DNA from 3 places in the Pseudactinotalea sp. Z1739 genome. Region 2 is predicted to be linked to each of the others. Evidence: riboswitches for the same ligand, from Rfam matches in the RefSeq annotation. Region 2 holds a riboswitch; each other region holds the start of a gene.

Evidence for each region. A riboswitch is a leader RNA that binds a small molecule or an ion and turns the genes downstream of it on or off. The one in region 2 is predicted to bind thiamine pyrophosphate.
Region 1: it holds a riboswitch for thiamine pyrophosphate, as region 2 does, so the genes downstream of both, ACO0LV_RS07975 (YkoF family thiamine/hydroxymethylpyrimidine-binding protein) here and ACO0LV_RS14910 (thiamine ABC transporter substrate-binding protein) in region 2, are expected to answer to the same signal.
Region 3: it holds a riboswitch for thiamine pyrophosphate, as region 2 does, so the genes downstream of both, thiM (hydroxyethylthiazole kinase) here and ACO0LV_RS14910 (thiamine ABC transporter substrate-binding protein) in region 2, are expected to answer to the same signal.

Annotation. Positions count from the first base shown of each region.
Region 1 is NZ_JBMPQA010000005.1:45,846-50,433, forward strand. Features, by position in the region: gene ACO0LV_RS07965 (NCS2 family permease) at 1-428, shown strand, start outside; gene ACO0LV_RS07970 (hypothetical protein) at 603-1,352, shown strand; gene ACO0LV_RS07975 (YkoF family thiamine/hydroxymethylpyrimidine-binding protein) at 1,415-2,101, opposite strand; TPP riboswitch at 2,144-2,250, opposite strand; gene ACO0LV_RS07980 (hypothetical protein) at 2,411-3,367, opposite strand; gene ACO0LV_RS07985 (PLDc N-terminal domain-containing protein) at 3,674-3,877, opposite strand; gene ACO0LV_RS07990 (protein adenylyltransferase SelO) at 3,967-4,588, opposite strand, start outside.
Region 2 is NZ_JBMPQA010000012.1:39,790-44,377, reverse strand. Features, by position in the region: gene ACO0LV_RS14935 (Na+/H+ antiporter subunit D) at 1-39, shown strand, start outside; gene ACO0LV_RS14930 (Na+/H+ antiporter subunit E) at 36-701, shown strand; gene ACO0LV_RS14925 (monovalent cation/H+ antiporter complex subunit F) at 698-1,048, shown strand; gene mnhG (monovalent cation/H(+) antiporter subunit G) at 1,045-1,419, shown strand; gene ACO0LV_RS14915 (DUF4235 domain-containing protein) at 1,446-1,688, opposite strand; TPP riboswitch at 1,781-1,896, shown strand; gene ACO0LV_RS14910 (thiamine ABC transporter substrate-binding protein) at 1,944-3,098, shown strand; gene ACO0LV_RS14905 (ABC transporter permease) at 3,277-4,588, shown strand, end outside.
Region 3 is NZ_JBMPQA010000002.1:208,375-212,962, forward strand. Features, by position in the region: gene ACO0LV_RS03400 (FMN reductase) at 1-408, opposite strand, end outside; gene ACO0LV_RS03405 (LLM class flavin-dependent oxidoreductase) at 427-1,626, opposite strand; TPP riboswitch at 1,992-2,089, shown strand; gene thiM (hydroxyethylthiazole kinase) at 2,078-2,962, shown strand; gene thiE (thiamine phosphate synthase) at 2,963-3,631, shown strand; gene thiD (bifunctional hydroxymethylpyrimidine kinase/phosphomethylpyrimidine kinase) at 3,628-4,458, shown strand; gene ACO0LV_RS03425 (aminobutyraldehyde dehydrogenase) at 4,463-4,588, opposite strand, start outside.

The DNA.
Region 1 (4,588 bases), on a different contig from region 2:
CGGCCTCGACGGCGACCGCGTACATCGAATCCGCAGCCGGTGTCGGTGAGGGTGCCCGGACCGGGCTGAGCAGCGTGGTGGTCGGCATCGCGTTCCTGCTGGCCACGCTGTTCTCCCCGATCGTGGCGCTGGTGCCTTTCGAAGCGGCTACGCCGGTGTTGGTGCTGGTGGGCTTCCTGATGATGGCCCAGGTGACCGGTATCGACTGGAAGCGCACCGAGGTGGCGATCCCGGCGTTCCTGACCATCCTGATGATGCCGCTGACCTTCTCCATCGCCGCGGGGATGGGCGCCGGGTTCATCGCCTACGTGATCATCCAGGTGGGTGCCGGCCGGATCCGCAAGGTGCACCCGCTGATGTGGGTGACCTCGCTGATGTTCGTCTTCTACTTCGTGCGCGGTCCGATCGGAACGCTGCTCGGGGGTTAGCCGGGGCGCGGGCCGGGCGCGGGGCGGCGCGGGTGGCGTGTCCGCCGGCGGCTTGGGCTTGGCGAGTGGACCGGGTGGGCCGGTGCTCCGGGTGGGTAGCTGCACCGGGTAACTGCTGCTCCGAGTGACCGCGCTGCGGTTGGTGCACCGTCGCCCGCCGATGGACCATGGGGTATGACCCGCTCCGCTTCGCCCCGCACCTGGAGGTTCTCCGGTCGGATCGCCGGGTGGGGGACCGCGGGTGGAACCCGGTTCGTCGTGGGCAACTGGCACACCACTCCGCTGGGGCCATTCGCGGGGGTGATGGTGCAGCATCCGCACGGGCATCGAGTGCTGCTGGCGCCATCGACGGAGGTCGCCGAGTTCGTCTCGGCCACGTACCAGTTCGATGCCGTCGAGCCCGCGAACGTGACCGTGCACCGGTATGCACCCAGGCCCCCGGCAGGTGCGCGTGCGCGTGACGCCGTTGCGCGGGGAGTGGCAGATCCCGGCTCCTCCCAGCCGCCCGTACCGGCCGAGGCGCTGCCGCGGACTGTGCCCACCATGGCGGGGGAGCGGTGGCAGATCGGAGCCGGCCCGCTGTCTGCAACCGTGCAGATCGGCGAGCGGGCAGCGGTGGGTTGGCTGTTGCGCGCGCTGCCCGCTGCGGTGGCCGGTGCGCCCTGGTTCACCCTCCTGACCGATCCGGTCGCGCGGGTGGCCCTGCCAGGGGTGCGTACCCGCGGTTCGGCCGGGGGTGGGCGCAGGGAGTATTACGGCGCGAGCGACCTCCATCGTCTCGCCGGTGCTCGTAGCTCGTGGGATGGAACGGACCTGGGCGCGATGGTTCCGATCGACCCGCCGGTGCGGTTCGGGTTCGCCTCCACCCCGGCGACGCCCAGCCTCACCGACCTGGTCACCACGGTGCGCGGCGGGGCTCCCTGAGCGCGTACCCCACACGGCCAGTGCGCGAGGCGGACGGGCCCTCGTGAACTAATCTGGCGCGGTTACCTCCCGCGGGTCGGCGTGGGTGAGCCAACCGAGATGGTCAGGTGGGTCGCCACGTGCGGGACGGTGGTGCCCACCTGGGCCCACGCGTCGACGGCGGTGGCCACCACCTCCGCGAGGTCACCGGTGAGTTTGGTGGCGTAGTGGGCCGCTGGGGCGGCAACGCCGCGCTCCTGCGCGCGGGTGATGGCCGCCTCGATGATGGACATGTGTTCGCCGGCATCGTCCCCACCATCGAGTAGCGGGTATAGCGACCACTGCGCCACCGCCTCGATTCCGGTGGGTTCCAGGCGCACCGGGGCCACCTCGGGCAGGATCGTGGAGGTCAGGTCGCAGGTACGTTCGCCGGGGCAACCGCGGGAGAACAGCACATGGGCGGCGACGTGCCCGCCACCGGAGTGCCGGGAGGCGGCGGCGATGGCAGCCACGAGGTAACCGGCCAGGTCCTGTTCGGCCGGCACCGCCCGGGCACCGACGTATGTGCTGACCTCGTCGGTCTCGATCACCAGCCCCTCGGCGACGCCGCTCGCCTCCACCTCGGTGAGGGAGTCCAGGATCACGCGCACGAAGTCGTCGGTGTGCGGGTGGATGCTGAATCGCATCCCGACGCCCAGTTCGCGTGGGGTGGCCGCGCTGGTGCCGGTCATGGCGACCCTCTCCGTGCTGCCGTGGCCGGTGGTGCTCATCGGTGTCCTCCCGCCCCGGGGTACCTCATGAGCCGCCGATGCTCATCGGCGGGTGCCCAACTCCCTACGCCGGTACGAACCGGATCAGGTGGACGGGTCTGCGGACTCTCCGCACTCTCAGCGCTCCGCGCGCTCCCCGGGGGTTGGCTCGACGCTAACCGTGGCGGACCGGCGCTGTCCACTCGGGTGCCGATCGGCCTCGGGCGCCTACCGGCGAAATCAGCATTAGTCGGCTCTACCTGCAGGTTCAGCCGATCAATGCTGACTTCGGCGGGGGTCTGGTGGGGTGGGTTAGGGGGTGGGCTGGGGTTAGGGGGTGGGGGTGGGAGTGGGGTGGGTGGTGAGGGCTTGGCGGACTTGGTTGGCGATGGTGCCCGGGGGGCGCAGGTCGCGGCTGGTGAATCGCAGGATGGTGGCATCCGCCTCGGCCAGCAACCGGTTCTGGCGCTGCCGGTCCCGGAAGAGCGCCTCGGGTTCGCTGTGGACCTGGCGTCCGTCCATCTCGACGATGACCCAACCGCCGTCACGGCGCCGCCACCCCATGTCACCGCGCCCGATGAACGTACCGGTGGCATCGCGCAACACCACTTGGAGTTGATCCGGTGGCAGGTCGTGGTCATGGCAGTCGAGCCGTGCCCACGTCTCCAATGGCGACTCGGCGCGACCATCCACCAGCGGCCACCACGAGCCGACCCGAGCGGCACCGCGCCGCCCCTGCAGTCGCCGGCGGACGTCGGTGAGGTCGCTGGTGTTGATGAGCCCTTGGTTGAGGGCCGAATCGATTACGGCCACCCCGTTGTCGCGTCGCAGGAGCGGCAGAGCGTGGACGAGCGCGGTGGGGACGTCGCTCACCTGCCAGCCGGCGTACCGCACCCGGACCGGTACGTCGCGATATCGGCGCACGACGACGCCGACCGGTCCCCGCAGCCAGCGCCCACCCGTGATTGCTACCTCCGGCGTCAACTGCTGGGGCAGCCCTGCGACGCCGTGCAGGGCCAGGGCGCAGCAACCCACGGCGATGGCGTTCTCACCCATCGCCAGCAGGCCGGTCCAGGCCGCCTTGCGCCGGGCCGCGTCGAAGTCCCTCGGACGTTCCGGCTCGGTGTCGTAGACGCCGCGCACGACCCGCTGCCAGATGCCGCGAGCCACCAGGGTGGCGCACCGGTCACCACTGATGCCCAGAGCCCGGCATTGCGCGGTCGAAATGAGGCCGCACTGCCAGCGGGTGTACCGCAGCAGGCCCTCCGGGATCGGCACCGTGCGCATGACGCCAGTAAGCACCAATCCCCTGCGCCCATAGCGGCTGCCCACCAGCACCTGTGGACACAGTTTCCCCCTGTGCATACCCGCCCACCCCCTGCCTCAACCATGCCCATTGGGGTCAACCCCACCGGCCGAAGCCAGCATTAGTCGACTTTGCGGCACGTTCAGCCGACTAATGCTGGCTTCGCCGGCGGCCGGCGGCCGGGGGCCGGGGCCGGGAGTCGGCGGCCGGCGGCCGGGGGCCGGGGCCGGGAGTCGGCGGCCGGGGGCCGGGAGCCGGGGGGCCGGGTGGGGGTGGCTGGTGGGTTGTTAGCCGTGGGAGTGGCGGCCGATGAGGAACCAGGCCACGGGGCCCAGGAAGGGGAGGGCGAACACGGCCAGCACCCACAGCGCCTTGATTCCGGAGGTGTAGTTGCGCGACTGCGCGATGGACATGAGCGCGGCGACGATGAGCGCCAGCCACGCCAGCGCGAAGACGACGACCAGGAGGCCTCCTGCGGCGGCTTCAAACATGTCCCGACCCTAGCAACGGGCCCGGATGGGTACTTGACCTGGGAAGTCAGGTTCCGCAGTAGGTTACGAACGGGGCGGCCTCGAAGCGGTCAGGTTCCGCAGTAGGTCACGAACGGGGCGGCCTCGGCCGGGGCGGGCTCGGTGTAGCGCTCCAGTCCCGGGCGCTCGGTGAAGGGCTGGGTGATCACGTCCAGCAATTCCTCGAAGGGGCCCAGGTCCGCGGTGCCGGCAGCGGCGAGGGCCTCCTCGACCAGGTGGTTGCGCGGGATGTAGATGGGGTTCACCTGGGCCATCACGCTCGCGTCCGGGCGATAGGAGAGCCAGCGTTGCAGCCACGGCTCGAAGGCAGGCCGCTCGGTCGATGACGCCGGGTCGCCTCTGTTACCGTCGAGCGATGCCGGGGCCGGAACCCCAACGCCACCGGCACTGCCGGACAGCGTGGGCACCGGAACCTGGTCACTATCGGCGTCGCCGAACAGTGCCGGCACCGAAACGTCATCGTCACCCGCACCGCCGAACAACACCCGCACCGGGCCCGCGTCCCCGCCGGCCGCTGTGGTCAGGTGGCGGAAGAAGGAGGTGTAGTCCACACCCCAAGCACCCAGGAGCGAGGTGAGGTCGCGGATCAGGGCGGTTGCGTCGTCGTCGGGCGTGAAGGACTCCAGTCCGAGTTTGGCGCGCATGCCGCGCGTCCAGACGGCGGAGTAGACC
Region 2 (4,588 bases):
CGAGGCGAGGGCATCTCCCACCAGGTGGAGCCCGAATGAGAACCCAGCCTGCCCACCCGTCCGCTCCGACCGGCCTGAGCGCTTGGCTGAACCGATGGCCGATGCTGCTGTGGATGACCGCGCTGTGGGTGCTGTTGTGGGGTGACCCGACCCTGGCCAACGTGCTGGCCGGGTTCGGCGTCGCGGTGCTGCTGGTGCTGTTGACACCGATGCCCGCGGTCGGATACGCCGGCCGGGTGAGTATTCCCGGGGCGGTGTGGCTGATCGCCCGCTTCATCGTCGATGTGCTGCTCGCCTCGGTGGAGGTGTCGAAGATGGCGCTGCACCCGCGCCGGGGCCCCGAGGGCGGCGTCATCCGCATCCGGCTGCGTTCGGAGTCCGACCTGATCCTCACCCTGACCGGGGTCTTCACCTCACTGGTTCCCGGTTCGATCATCGTGGAGGCGCATCGGCTCACCGGCACCCTCTACGTGCACGTGCTCGATCTGCCCACCAGCGGGGGTGTCGAGACCTTCCGCCGGCAGGTACTCCTCCAGGAGCGGCGCCTGTTGTACGCCCTGGCCAACCAGGAAGACCTGGCCCGTGCCGGATTGCCGCGCCGGCGCTGGTGGGGTGGGCCGGACCGGGGAGCGCCGGATCCCGGCCCTGCCGGGCGCGCTGCGGGGGCCTCCGATGGCAACGCTGGGGAGGTGGACCGATGAGTGCGCCGGTGTTGTGGATCTGCGGGATCCTGGTCGTCGGAGCGGTCCTGGTGGCGCTCTTCCGCGTGGAGCGCGGCCCGAGCATGCTGGACCGGATCGTGGGCCTTGATGTGGTGATCGCGGCCCTGATCGGCACCGTGGCCCTGTGGTCGGCCACGACCGGACGGGTGGACCTGGTGCCGTTGCTGACGGTGATGGCAATCGTCGGGTTCGTGGCGGCGGTGACCCTGGCGCGGTTCGCGGCCGCAGAGCCGGAGGATGAGGGCCGGATCCTCAGCGAAGAGGAACTCCAACGGCTCGAGGCAAGGCATGCGCTGGATGACGATGCCGAGGAGGACGAGCGATGAACTCGGAACTGCTGCGCGAGATCGTCGCCTCTGCCTTCTTCATCACCGGCAGCGCGCTCGTGATGGTCGCAGCGATCGGGATGGTCCGGTTCCCGGACCTGCTGTCACGGTTGCACGCAGCCACCAAACCTCAGGTGCTCGGCATCATCCTGATGATGAACGGGCTGGCCCTGACGCTGGGATCCTGGCAAGTGGGTTGGAAGGTGCTCCCGGTGATCATCTTCCAACTGGTGACCGCTCCGATCGCCGCGCACATGGTGGGCCGCGCAGGGTACCGCACCGACAAGGTGCGTTCAGACCTGCTCGGAGTCGATGAACTCACCGAGGACCTGGAGGCCGCGCGCGCCGAGATCGAGGACACCCAGGCCTGAACGTGCCGGTGCCGGCCTCGCGCTGGTCAACGAGCGACGTCGCCGCTGGACAGCCACTTGTGGGCGCCGCGGCTGGCGTAGGCGCGGACCAACGCCACCAGCGCGCTGGAGATCGCCGCGAAGAGCACGATCTCAGCGATGGGCATGCTTCCGTCCTTGTCGTCGGTTGGTGGCTCATGACCGGTGACGCTCTTCCAGGCGGTCCCGAGGACCTTGTTCGCGACGAGGCCGGCGACGATGGTGGCAACGGCGGTGACGACTCGCTCCATGGCAGATCTCCTTTACGACGACTGCACCCAGCGTAGCCGTCCACGATCCTCGCGCGCCCGTCGGCCGCACCGGCCGACGGGGTGTAGCCTCGTGGGTGCGACAGGGGAGCGTCGGCCGAGTCAGGTGCGGCGCTGAGAGTGCGGCCACCCGCAGACCCTCGAACCTGCTCCGGTTAGCACCGGCGAAGGGAGTCGAGCATCTCTCCCGTGGCGTCGCGCCGCGGACCCCTTCTCACATCACGCTGAGGAGGAAGAATGAATCACCACACCATGTCTCGCCGCCGGCCCGGGCGGGTCGGCCCGGACCCCGGGCGGATCGGACATCTAGCAGCGTTCACCGCCCTGGCACTGGCCGTGGCCGGCTGCACGGTGGGCGCCGGGAACGACAACCCCGACACCCCCACTGACGACGACGCGGACTCCACCGCAGTAGGGGAGGGCGAGACCACCGGCGGCGAAGGCACGGTCCAGGTGGTCACGCACGACTCGTTCCACGTCTCGGAGGATCTGATCAGCCAGTTCGAGTCGGACTCCGGCTACACGCTGTCCTTCAGCGCACCCGGTGACGGGGGAGCCCTGGTGAACCAGCTGATCCTGACGAAGGACGCGCCCCTGGGCGACGTCGCCTACGGCATCGACAACTCCTTCGCCTCCCGCGGCATCGCCGAGGACGTCTTCAGCCCCTACACCTCCGCTGCGCTGCCCCCGGCCGCCGAGGACTACCTGATCGACGGCGGAGACGAACTCACACCGATCGACGTGGGCGATGTGTGTCTGAACATCGACACCGCCTGGTACTCCGAGGCCGGAGTCGCCGAGCCGTCCGACCTGGCCGACCTGACCGGGCCCGACTACGCCGACCACGTGGTGGTGACCAACCCGGCCACGTCCTCACCCGGCCTGGCGTTCCTGTTGGCAACGGTCGCCGAGTTCGGGGACGGCTGGACGCAGTACTGGCAGGACCTGGCCGACAACGGCCTGCTCGTCGTCGACTCCTGGTCCACCGCCTACTCCGAGGAGTTCTCCGGCTCGGTCGGGCAGGGCCCGCGCCCGGTGGCGTTGTCCTACTCCACCTCGCCGGCCTTCGAGGTCGGACCGGACGGGGAGGACCCGACAACGACGGCGATGCTCACCTCATGCTTCCGGCAGGTGGAGTACGCCGGGGTGCTGGCCGGGGCGGACAACCCCGAGGGCGCCGAGGCGTTCATCGACTTCCTGCTCAGCGACGCCGTCCAGGCCGACATTCCCGGCCAGATGTACATGTACCCGGTCAACCACGACCTGGAACTCCCGCAGGAGTGGACCCGATGGGCCCCCCTCGCCGAGGAACCGTTGACGGTGGACCCGGCCGAGATCGACGAGAACCGTCAGGACTGGATCCAGGCTTGGACCGACATCGTGATCGGCTGAGGATGGGAGCCAGCACCGCCCGGCCCAGCCCGGGACGGCCCAGCCTGACCCGGCCCAGCCCGGCCAGGTCCGGTCCTGTCCGGGTCTGCGTGGTTCGGTGTTGCGCTGCCGCCCGGGCGGGTCTGCGCACCACGTCAACCTGTCGGTCGCGGGCCGCCGGGCAGGACGGGTCCTGAGGATGGCACGGTGGTTGCGAGGTTGCGTGTGGGTGCTCGCGGCCGCCGTGCCGCTGGTGTTCCTGGCCACCTTCTTCGCCTGGCCGGTGACCACCTTGGTGTTGCGCGGTTTCGTGCCGGACGGGGCGTGGGACCTCAGCGGCTTCACCGAGGTGTTCGCCCGCCCGCGCACCTGGCGGATCCTCTTCCTCACGATCGCGCTGGGGGTGCTCGGCGCCGTCTTCTCGGTACTGCTGGGCGTTTCCGGTGCCTACGTGCTGTACCGGCGCACGTTCCGCGGCCAGCGGATCCTGCGGGCATTGATCACGATCCCGTTCGTGCTACCCACCGTGGTGGTGGGGGTGGCGTTCCGGGCCTTGCTGGCCGCTGACGGGCCGCTGGGATTCCTGGGCCTGGATCGCACCTTCACCGCGATCGTGCTGGCGCTGGTGTTCTTCAACTATGCGATCGTGGTGCGGACCGTGGGCGGGTTCTGGGAGCGTCTGGACCCGCGCACCGAGCAGAGCGCCCGGGCGCTGGGCGCCTCCCCTGCGCGCGCCTTCTGGTCTGTGACAATGCCGGCGCTGACCCCGGCTATCACCTCCGCCGCCTCAGTGGTGTTCCTATTCTGTTCCACTGCGTTCGGTGTGGTGCTGGTGCTGGGCGGGATCCGGTTCGGCACCATCGAGACCGAGATCTGGATCCAGACCACCCAGTTCCTCGACCTGCGCACCGCCGCGGTGCTCTCGGTGCTGCAACTCTCGGTGGTGACCGCCGCGCTCATCACCTTCTCCCGTGCCCGGGCCCGGCGGGAGGCGGCCCTGAAACTACACGGCGCCCAGCACCAGGCACGCCGGCTGCGGTTGTGGCAGCCCGTGCCGCGGCGTCGAGAGCGAGGGTTACGGGCGAAGTCGAGTGTCCGCACCGTCGGTCTCGGCCAAACGGCTCGAAGTCGAGGCCGGTTCGCCGCCCGCTGGGGCCGCCCGGGGCCGGATCTGCCGGTGGCCGCGGTGACCGCCGTGGCGATCGTGGGCCTGCTCGCGCTGCCCCTGGCTGCGCTGGTGGTGCGCTCGCTGCGCACGCCGTCGGGTACGTGGGGGCTGGACAACTACGTGGCCCTGGGCAGCACCGGCGGACCGAACGCGCTCACCGTGACGGTGTGGGACGCGGCCGCGAACTCCCTGCGGGTGGCTGTGGATGCCACCGTGATCGCGGTGGTGGTGGGCGCACTGGTGGCGCTGGTGGTCTCGCGCCGGCCGCGCAACGTGCACGCTCGCCGTGCGGTCTGGGGACTGGACACCCTCTTCATGCTCCCCCTGGGGGTGTCGGCGGTGA
Region 3 (4,588 bases), on a different contig from region 2:
GAACATCGGCCGGATCGCGTACTCCAGCGCCAGGGAGTGCCGCGCGGTACCGCCGGTGGCCCCCAGCAGTACCGGCATCCCGGTCAGGGCGTCCTTCTCGATGATGTCCACGAAGGACTTGAACAACCCCGACGCTCCGGTGGTGTAGATCGGGCTGACGGCGATGACGCCGTCGGCGGCGGCTAGGCGCTCCAGCACTCCCTTGAGGTCTCCGGAGGGGAACCCGGACAGCATCGCGTTGACGGTGTCGTGGGCGTGGTCGCGCAGTTCCACGACCTCCACCTGCGCCTGGACGCCGCGGGCCTTGAGTTCACTCACGGCGGCCTCGACCAGCCGGTCGGTGAGCAGCCGGGTCGAGGAGGGCTTGTTCAGGCCACCGGAGATGGCGACGATCGTGCGGGTAGTCATCAGGGGTGAGTCCTTTCTTCAGAGTCCGAACGCGGCGCCACGCTGAGCGGCGCCGGCGGCGGCGGTAGCGACGTCGTCCTCGGCTCGGCGGCCGGTCCAGCGGTCCTCGCCGGCCACGTGCTGGCCCTGGGACGTGCCGGCCTCGGCGACCTGGGCCACCCGGTCGGCGTGGCTGGGCGGGTTCGAGGGGACATGCGCCGGACGGGCTGCCTCGTTGATCTCGCGCAGCGCCGGCACGATCTCCTCGGCCAGGATGTCGATCTGCTCCAGCACCGTCTTCAACGGCAACCCGGCGTGATCGACGAGGAACAACTGCCGCTGATAGTCGCCCACGTGCTCGCGCATCGTGGCGTAGCGGTCGATGATCTGCTGCGGTGAACCCACGGTCAGGGGGGTCTCGCGGGTGAAGTCCTCCATCGAGGGTCCGTGACCGTAGACCGGGGCGTTGTCGAAGTAGGGCCGGAACTCGTTCCACGCGTCCTGGGAATTCTTCCGGGCGAAGAACTGTCCGCCCAGGCCCACGATCGCCTGGTCCGCCTTGCCATGGCCGTAATACTCGAAGCGCTTCCGGTAGAAACTGACCATCTTCTTGGTGTGGTCGATCGGCCAGAAGATGTTGTTGTGCAGGAACCCGTCGCCGTAGAAGGCGGCCTGCTCGGCGATCTCGGGGGTACGGATGGAGCCGTGCCACACGAACGGGGGCACCCCGTCCAGCGGGCGGGGGGTGGCGGTGAAGCCCTGCAGCGGAGTGCGGAACTTCCCGTCCCAGTCCACCACGTCCTCGGTCCACAGGCGGCGCAGCAGGGCGTAGTTCTCGATCGCGAGGTTCACGCCCTGGCGGATGTCCTGGCCGAACCAGGGGTAGACCGGGCCGGTGTTACCGCGGCCCATCATCAGGTCCATCCGGCCGTCTGCGAGCACCTGCAGCATGGCGTAGTCCTCGGCGATCTTCACCGGGTCGTTCGTGGTGATCAGGGTGGTCGCGGTGGACAGCGTGATGTGCTTGGTGGTCCCGGCCAGGTAGCCCAGCATCGTGGTGGGCGAGGAGGCCACGAACGGCGGGTTGTGGTGCTCACCGGTGGCGAAGACGTCCAACCCCGCCTGGTCGGCGTGCTGGGCGATGGTCATCATCGCCCGTACCCGCTCGGTGTCGTTCGGCGTGTGACCGGTGGTGGGGTCAGTGGTGACGTCACTGACGCTGAAGATTCCGAACTGCATGGTGCAGGCCTCTCAAGAAACTCGATGCATTTGCATATACACCCCTACAAACATCACCGCCACCGGATCTATTCCGGCACGCTGCCGCCCTCGAGAACGAGCGTTGTGGTCGACGGCGACGTTCCTACCAATCGCCCTCGACCGCCAGGGTCGCCCTCGGCGGGGGTGGCGGCGGGCGCGGTGGCGGCGGGCGCGGTGGCGGCGGGCGCGGTGGCGGCGGGGGTGGTGGCGTGGGGGTGGTGGCGTGGGGCGGGGTCGCGTGTGGGGGCGGCAGGTGTGGCGGGGGCGGGCGTGGGGGAGGGCGTGGGGGGACGGCCGGTGTGGGGTGACCCGACCTTCTGCGGGGTGGGGTTGTTAGACTCGGAGGTCACGACACGGGGTGCCGCCCACCGCGCGGCTGAGATGACACCCGTCGAACCTGCACTAGTTCGTACTAGCGAAGGGAATGTCCATGACTGATGTCTCCGGTCACACCGAATCGGCCGGCCTTCCGGAGGCGGTCGACGTGACAGAGCAGGCCGCACACCTGCTGCGAGTCCTGCGGAAGCACAGCCCGTTGGTGCACAACATCACCAACCACGTGGCTACGAACTTCTCCGCCAACGCGTTACTGGCGATCGGGGCGGCACCGGCCATGGTGGACACGGCCGAGGAGGCGGGGGTGTTCGCCCCGATGGCTTCCGGACTGCTGATCAACCTGGGCACGTTGTCCCATCAGCAGCGCGACGCCGGCCGGGCGGCGGTGAGCGCCGCGAGCGAAGCCGGCACCCCGTGGGTGCTTGACCCGGTGGCGATCGGAGCCCTGCCGTTGCGCACCGGTTTCGCCGCCGAACTGCTCGCCGCCGGGCCCACGGCAGTGCGCGGCAACGCCTCGGAGATCATCGCACTGGCAGGCGCCGGGGCCGGTGGGCGCGGGGTGGATTCCGCAGACGACACCGACACAGCCGCCCCGGTCGCCGCAGCCCTGGCCCGCGAGACCTCGATGGTGGTGGCGGTCTCCGGTGCGCGTGACCTCATCACCGACGGGTCAGCGGCCATCAGGGTCGATAACGGCCACCCGCTGCTCACCCGGATCACCGGCGCCGGCTGCGCACTCGGCTCGATCATCGCCGCGATGCTCGGTGCCCGTGGGACCACCAGCGCGCTGACCGCGGTGTCCGCCGCGCACGTGGTCTACGGCATCGCCGCCGAACAGGCGGCCACCGACGCTCACGGCCCGGGCACGTTCCTGCCCGCGTTCCTGGACGCACTGGCCGGCATCACCCCGGAGCAGGTGATCGAGCAGGCTCGGGTCGAGGTGCTGGCGGCACCTGCGCCGGACCCGCAGGAGGCCTGAATGCAGCCGGGCATCTACCTGGTCACCGACCGCGAGTTGTGCGCACCGCGCGGCGTGCCCGCCACGGTGGCAGCCGCGGTGGCCGGCGGGGTGCACACCGTGCAACTGCGGGACAAGGAGGCCGACCTGGACGATCACCTGCGTCAGTTGACGTACCTCGCCGAGGTGATCGATGGCCGGGCGCGCCTGATCGTCAACGACCGACTCGACGTCGTCGTCGCCGCACGCAGCCGCGGCCTGCCGGTGCACGGGGTGCACCTGGGGCAACTCGATGACGCAGCGGTGGCGGCCCGTGCGGAACTGGGACCGGAGGCGATCGTCGGTCTCACTGCCAATACAGTCGCGCACCTAGAAGCCGTCGCCGCCCTACCCGGGGGCACCGTCGACTACCTGGGAGTGGGGGTGATCCGGCCGACGACGACGAAGACCGACCACCCGGACGCGCTCGGTATCGAGGGGTTCGGCCGGTTCGCCGCCCGGACGCCGCTGCCGTGCGTGGCGATCGGCGGCGTGCGGCCCGAGGACGCCGGGCCGCTGCGGCGGGCCGGGGCCGGCGGGGTGGCAGTGGTCTCGGCGTTGTGTGCGGCGCCGGATCCCGAGACGGTGGCCCGGGGGCTGCGTACCGACTGGGACGCCGCAGGATCCGGCCCGGGCAAGGCCGGCGCATGAGCATTCCGCGCGTCTTGTCCATCGCCGGATCCGACCCCTCCGGCGGCGCGGGGGTCCAGGCGGACATCAAGTCGATCGCGGCCAACGGCGGATACGGCATGGCGGCGGTCACTGCGCTGACCGCACAGAACACCCGCGGGGTCCGGGGTGTGCACATCCCCCCGCCGCAGTTCCTGGTCGACCAACTCGAGGCGATCAGCGAGGACATCCAGGTCGATGCGGTCAAGATCGGGATGCTGGCAAACACGGCCACCATCGAGGTGGTCACCGCGTGGCTGGAGCGCAGCACGGCAGCCTACGTGGTGCTCGATCCGGTGATGGTGGCCACCAGCGGAGACCGACTGCTGGACGCCGATACCTCCGAGGCGCTGTCCGGCCTCATCGCACGGGCCGGGTTGATCACCCCGAACATCCCCGAACTGGCTGTGCTCGCCGAAACCGAGACCGCTGGGGACTGGGAGGAGGCAACGGCGCAGGCGCGCCAGGTGGCCAGGAAGTACGGGGTGAGCGTGCTGGCCAAGGGCGGGCACCTGCCCGGGGAACGGGCCACCGATCTGCTGGTCTGGCCCGGTGGCAGTGTCACCCAGGTGTCCTCGGCGTGGATCGACACTCCCAACACCCACGGCACCGGTTGCTCGCTCTCCTCTGCGATCGCTACCCGGGTGGTCGAGCGCGAGGGCGACTGGGAGTCCGCCGTGCGCGTCGCCAAGGCCTGGCTCACCACCGCCCTGGCCGCTGCCGATGACCTCCAGGTCGGCTCCGGCCACGGCCCCCTGCACCACTTCGCGGGCTCACCCGGGGCCGGTCGCCGCGCCCGGCGCCCGTGAAACCTCAGGCGGGCCGGAACCCGGTGGTCTCCGGGGGCACCTGGTGCCGGATCATCACGTGCCGCATCACCGAGTAGTCCAGCAACGGCTCGATGCTCATGTCCTTGCCGAAGCCCGACCCCTTCACACC